DNA from 2 places in the Paenibacillus sp. J31P316 genome. Region 2 is predicted to be linked to the other one. Evidence: predicted binding sites of a transcription regulator. Region 2 holds the regulator's gene; the other holds the start of a gene.
What was found. The regulator Rex, encoded in region 2, represses fermentation and respiration genes when NADH is low (regulators of the CRP and FNR family bind a similar motif). The targets are predictions, from matches to a motif close to TTGTGAAATATTTCACAA.
Positions count from the first base shown of each region.

Region 1 (3,420 bases), on a different contig from region 2:
GGAAGAAGCTGCCGGCGATGACGCAGAGCGTAGCGAAGTCGGCTGCACGCACGGGGCTCAGCCCGTACTGGGTGTTGAAGAAGATGGTCAAATAGTTCGCCATGCCGACGAAGCCGCCGAACGTGACGCTATAGAAGATACAGAACATCCACGTATCGCGCTGCTTCAGCACGGCACCGTAATCCGAGAGCTTGCGCGGAGCGGGCTGGTTCGGGCTGTCCTTCGCGAGGATGGAGAAGACGACGAACACGATCGCGATCGGGATCAGCGCGAGGCCGAACACGACATGCCAAGTGCCGTAATGCTGCGCGATCCGATTCGCGAACAGCGTCGCGAACACGGTGCCGCTATTGCCCGCTCCGGCGATGCCCATCGCGAGACCTTGATATTTCGGCGGGTACCAGCGGCTTGCCAGGGGCAGCGCGGCGGCGAAGGAAGCGCCCGCGATGCCCAGCATGAGCGCGACGGCATACAGCTCGCTTAGCGAATCAACGAATTTCCAGCCCCAGATCAGTGGAACCATCGTGAGAATCAGGCCTATTTGACCTGTGCGTTTCGCGCCGATCACGTCCGTCAGGTAGCCCAGCACGAGCCGCAGGACCGAGCCACCGAGGACGGGCAGGGCGACCAGGTTCGCCTTTTGCGCGGCATCCATCGGATAGTCGCTCATAATGACCACGGCCAGCGGGCCGAGCAGCGACCATACCATGAAGCTCAAATCGAAATACAGGAATGCGCTCAGCAGCGAGGGGGTGTGCCCGCTCTTCAAAAAACTTTTACGGTCCATCATCATTGTAAAACTCCTCTCCAAATTTAACTGAATGCTTCTCTCTCTGTGGACTGCGAGGCAGCAGACGGATAATCCGCGCCTGGTGGAATGCATAAGGTCGTTCACTCGAGTGCCACGTTGCCGCAGCCGTGCAAAACGCAATAAAAGGCCGCATCGCAGTCGGGTGAACTGCAATACGGCCTCATTGCCAACGGCAGCACGTCGGTGTGCTTGCCGAGTTAACATCGTTCGATACACATCTTTGTGATCTTAGTTTGCATTATAGGGGCGGATGAAATCAGATGTCAAGATGTCTGACATAAAAATAAAATCGTCCTTTTCGCAGCCGTTTGTTCGCCTCAGCCGTGAATGAGCTGGTAGACTTTCACGATCGAAGCGGATACATCGCCGATCCGCTTGCGCTCGTTCATGGCCTGCTTGCGGAGAAAATCATAAGCCTCCGACTCGCTGATGCCTTTGATCTCGCAGAGTACGGCCTTCGCCTGATCGATCCACTTTCGCTCCTCGATCCGCTGCATCAATTGCTCGCGTTCTTCCGTCCAGCGCTTGCGCTGTTGGAAGACCCGCTGTCCCCAGCCCAGCGCCACGTCCATCTCGAGGCTGTTCATGGAGCCGAAGAGGACGCCGTCCAACGTATAGCCCCAATCGATATCTTTGGGCATCGCGCTGTCGGTGCACAACCATAGCGTCGGCACGCGACGCAGGCCGGCAATCGTAGACTGCCAGCCTTGCAGTGCATCCATTGGCACATGCAGTACGACAGCCTCCGCATCGCCGATGAATTTTCGTGCCTCCTCAGCGCTCGCCGCCCGGTGAAGCGACTTGCAGCATTGCCGCAGGCCGTGCAGGGAGATGGGGGGCCTTCCTTTTTCGAGCAAAAGAATGGATTTCACGATGATCACCTCATTGAACGGGGCTTGGGATTCCATACAGTCGGGTTAGAATGGGGTGTTTGGATTGAAATGTGATCTAATCTAACATTAAATCCGCGATAAATCGGTCATTAAAAAGAAGCTGTTGGTGTTATTATGAAACAGCTCACCATTACGTGTCAAGATAGTTGACATATATCTTAATGCGAACTATAATCGAGTCAAGATATTCGATTCGACGGCACAATGGCGTGCCTCTACGATCCGGCAATGGAGCCTATCTCATGCGTCTTCTTCTCTTTGACGCGGGGATGGGCTTTTTATGATTTCTGGGCAGTACGGCCGACGACTGGCTGAGTTGACGCAGGCAGCAAGTCTCAACATTATCTTACCTTTAGGAGAGATCGCCATGAAGAAGAAACTCGTCATGATTGGAAACGGCATGGCCGGCGTGTCATTCGTCGAACAGCTGCTGAAGCTGAGTCCGAACCGGTATGACATTTCCATCATCGGAGCGGAGCCTCATCCGAACTATAACCGTATCATGCTCTCGTCCGTTCTTGCGGGCGACGCCAGCATGAACGATATCGTGCTTAACGATTGGAATTGGTACCGCGACAACGGCATCGCGCTGCTGGCGGGGCAAGAGGCGGTTTCAGTAGATACGGAGCGGCGTACGGTGTCCACGAACGCCGGGGAGACGCTCGCTTATGACGAGCTGGTGTTCGCGACGGGTTCGCTGCCGTTCATGCTGCCGATTCCGGGAGCCGATAAAGAAGGCGTCATCGCGTTCCGCGACATCAAAGACTGCGAGATGATGATGGAGACCGCCAAGCACTACCGCAAGGCGATCGTCATTGGCGGAGGCCTGCTCGGTCTCGAGGCGGCTCGCGGGTTGCTCAATCTTGGCATGGAGGTCGGCGTCGTCCATAACAGTCCCTTTCTAATGAACCGGCAGCTCGACGAGACGGCATCCCGGATGCTGCGAGCGGAGCTGGAGGGCCAAGGGATGAAGTTTCTGCTGGCCAAACAATCCGGCTTCATTACGGGCGAAGCGCGCGTCACGGGGCTGACGTTCAAGGACGGTACGCACGAGGAAGCCGATCTGATCGTGATGGCTGTCGGCATCCGGCCGAATGCGCAACTGGCCAGAGCCGGCGGAGCCTTGGTGAACGACGGTATCGTGGTGAACGATTATATGGAAACGAATGTCCCGAACGTATACGCGGTCGGAGAGTGCGTGGAGCATCGCGGCGTGGCCTACGGTCTTGTGGCGCCGCTGTACGAACAAGGTGCTGTTCTGGCCAAAAGGCTGGCCGGCGTGGACAGCGACGGCTACCAAGGGTCGGTCCTCTCGACGAAGCTTAAAGTATCCGGCGTCAACGTCTTCTCGGCGGGACGCTACACGGACGAACCTGGCACGAAGGCGCTTCGCGTCCAGGACGAATTGGACGGTATCTATAAGAAAGTCGTTTTCGAAAATGGCAAAGTCGTGGGCGCGGTCCTGTTCGGGGATACGAGCGAGAGCTCCAAGCTGTTCTCGGCGATCCGCAGCGGGAAGGATTACACCGGGAAAGAGAAAGAGGTGCTGTTCGGTCCTTCCGGCGGGGCGGGCGGCAAAGAGTCCGCAGGCGACGCGGATCTCGTGGCGGCCATGAGCGGAGACGAAATCGTCTGCGGCTGCAACGGCGTGACGAAGGATACGCTGCTTGAAGCCATTACGGAGAAAGGCTGCGTGAGCGTCCCTGAGCTGAAAGC
Region 1 covers NZ_JBWDNI010000013.1:116,866-120,285, reverse strand. Annotated here, with positions in the region: gene AC0YNU_RS25545 (nitrate/nitrite transporter) at 1-787, opposite strand, end outside; gene AC0YNU_RS25540 (ANTAR domain-containing response regulator) at 1,129-1,683, opposite strand; gene nirB (nitrite reductase large subunit NirB) at 2,072-3,420, shown strand, end outside.
Region 1: a site for Rex is predicted at 1,817-1,834, ahead of nirB (nitrite reductase large subunit NirB). Genes of this name have one in related genera too.

Region 2 (3,420 bases):
CTTGCTTGAATCGCAGCTGTCCGTGGTTTAAACGCTGCTACTATCACCGCGCGAAGCAGGAAGCGAACATCGCAGACGTCGTGATCACGAATCACTCCATGCTGTTCACCGATATACGCGCCGATCATCGTCTGCTGCCGGGCTATGAGCATCTAATCTTGGATGAAGCGCATCATCTAGAGGAAGTCGCGGGCAAGCATCTGGGAACGCAGCTGTCGTATTATTCCATTCAGCAGCCCGTCTTCCGATTGTGCAAGGATGCCCGTAACGGCCAATTGATTGCGCTGAACAGCAGATTGGCTCACGAGAATCTGGAGAAGACGCAGAAATGGCGCGAAGAGATCGACGAGGTCGTTCCGGTCTTCGGCGAGCTTCGGGATGAATGGGAGCGGTTGTTCGAACTGTTATACGGATTCGCGACCAGCGGCAGCGGTAACGGCACGTTCCGAAACGCTGCGGCCTCCGCGGACAGTCAAGGCGGCGAATCGGGACAATACGTGCTGCGCCTGCGCGGCGGCAAGCTTCCGGAGCTGTGGAAGGAAGCGCAATTGATCGAAGAAGCGGTTCACGGCTATTTGAGTCAAATCATCCGTCCGCTCGACAAAGTGTTCGCCGCGGTGAAAGAAGAGATCGACGATCCGGCCATTGCCGCGCTCGTCACCGATTTGAGCGGTACGGTCAAGGATCTGGCGCGGGCCAGGGATGACCTGCGTCAGTTTATCAAGGCGGATCGGACCGATACGGTTTATTGGCTTGAAGCCAATAGCAATTCCCGTTCCAAATCGGTGCAGCTGTACGCGGTACCCGCGGACGTCAGCAATCAGCTGCGAACGTATTTCTTCGAAACGAAGCGAAGCGTCATCATGACGTCCGCGACGTTGTCGGTACAGAAGTCCTTCCAGTATGCCTGCGAGCAGCTCGGCTTGGCTGGCGAAGAGGAAGCCGGAAGGCTGAAGACGGTTCAGCTGCCCTCGCCGTTCAACTATCGCGATCAGGCGCTCGTCATCATTCCGCGCAATATCCCGGTGCTCAAGGGTGCAGCCGGCGATCCGCTATTCAATGAAATGCTCGTCAAGTCGCTGACGGAAGCGGCCATCGAAACCAAAGGCCGAATGCTTGTGCTGTTCACCTCATACAGGATGCTGAAACAAGTATATGATCCACTCAAAGAAGCATTAGCGCAGCATGCCATTACCGTGCTCGGGCAAGGGATCGACAGCAGCAACCGCAGCAAGCTTACTCGCAGATTCCAACAGCAGACGGCTTCCGTGCTTCTCGGAACGAGCAGCTTTTGGGAAGGCGTGGATATACCGGGAGACGCGTTGACCTGCCTCGCCATCGTACGTCTGCCATTCCAGCCGCCGAATCATCCGCTCGTCGAGGCGAAATCGGAATTGCTGCAGGAGCAGAAGCAGAATCCATTCATGAAGCTGTCCGTGCCGCAGGCTGTAATTCGATTCAAGCAAGGCTTCGGAAGACTTGTACGAACAGGGAAAGACCGCGGAATCGTCCTTATTTACGATACTCGTGTTATCGAAACGTATTATGGCAAATATTTTCTGTACTCCCTGCCGGGGCCTAAGATCGAAACGATGCATTTGGACCAAATCGTACCGCGCATGCATGAATGGCTGTCACCAAGCGAAGGAGGAGTAGAAGCATGAAACCGATGAAAATATCCGAAGCGGTCGTTCGCAGGCTTCCCGTGTACTTGCAAGTCTTGAACGACTTGAGCATGCGGGATGTGCAGACGGTTTCATCGCAGGAGCTTGGCAACAGGCTGGACCTGAATCCCGCTCAAATTCGTAAGGACCTTGCGTATTTCGGGGATTTCGGCCGGAAAGGCATCGGGTACGACGTCACGTATTTGATCGAGAAAATCAGGCAAATCCTCAAGCTCGACCAGCCGCTTAACGTTGCCCTGGTCGGAGCGGGGAATTTGGGCCGCGCTCTGTGCAACTACAATATGTACTTGAAAGACAATATGAAAATCACCGCCGTCTTCGACGTTCATCCTTCGATGATCGGCACGACCATAAACGGTTTGACCGTGATGCCGATGGATAAGCTGAAGGAAACGATTCTCGAGCGGCATATCCGCATCGGCATCATCACCGTACCTGCGACCGAAGCGCAGCATGTAGCGGACCAATTCGTCGAAGCGGGCATCGACGGCATTTTGAATTTCGCACCGACGATTCTGCGCGTTCAGGATCAAGTGCGCATCCACTATGCGAATTTCACGTCCCAGCTGATGAGCTTGGCATATTATTTGGACGAAGAAGGAGAAGAGAGCGACAATGAATCGGATTTGGATTAAAGGCGGCACCTTCGTCACCATGGATGATGATCGTCCCGTATTGAAGGGGCATATGGTCGTCGAGGGCGATACCATTCTGTATTTGAGCGAAGACTTGCCGGAACCGGCTCCGGAAGGCGCGCGCATCATCGACGGGCAAGGTCTTGTGTTTATGCCCGGACTCATCAATACGCACGGACATGCGGCGATGTCGCTGCTTCGCGGCTATTCCGACGATGAAGCGCTCCAAGTCTGGCTGGAGCAGAAGATGTGGCCGATGGAAGGCAAGTACACGGACGAAGACGCGCGCTGGGGAACGGCGCTGGCCGTCAGCGAAATGCTCCGTTCCGGCACGACGACCTTCGTCGACATGTACGATCGGATGCACATCGTAGCGGAAGTGGTCGAACAATCGGGCATGCGGGGTCTATTGACGCGAGGCGTTATCGGCCTGTGCCCGCCGGATGTTCAAACAGCCAAGCTAGAGGAAGCGAAACAGTTCGCTCGGGATTGGAACGGCCGTGCCAACGGACGCATTCGGACGATGCTGTCCCCGCATGCTCCGTACACATGCCCGCCTGATTATATCGCGCGCATCGTGGAAGCTGCCCATGAGCTGGACGTACCGCTGCATACGCATATGTCCGAATCGGCGGCGGAAGTGCAGCAGAACGTGGGCGATTACGGCTGCCGGCCCGTAGAGCACCTGGATAAGCTCGGTTTCTTCTCGCGCCCTGCGCTGGTCGCTCACGCCGTGCATTTGACGGACGAGGAGATCGCGCTGCTTGCCGAACGCGGCGTCAGCGTGTCGCATAACCCGGCGAGCAACTTGAAGCTGGCGAGCGGTATCGCTCGCGTACCCGCAATGCTTGAAGCGGGCGTCACCGTATCGCTCGGAACCGACAGCGCGGCAAGCAACAATAACCTGGATCTATTCGACGAGATCCGCCTGGCGGCTCTCATTCATAAAGGCATCTCCGGCGATCCGACGGCGGTCCCGGCATGGGAAGCGCTCAAGCTCGGAACTGTCCATGGCGCGCGCGCCATCTGGCAGGAAGACCGGATCGGCAAGCTGAAGGAAGGCATGAAGGCCGACTTCATCGCGATCGACGCCGAGCAGC
Region 2 covers NZ_JBWDNI010000002.1:898,249-901,668, reverse strand. Annotated here, with positions in the region: gene dinG (ATP-dependent DNA helicase DinG) at 1-1,664, shown strand, start outside; gene AC0YNU_RS09470 (redox-sensing transcriptional repressor Rex) at 1,661-2,320, shown strand; gene AC0YNU_RS09465 (amidohydrolase) at 2,301-3,420, shown strand, end outside.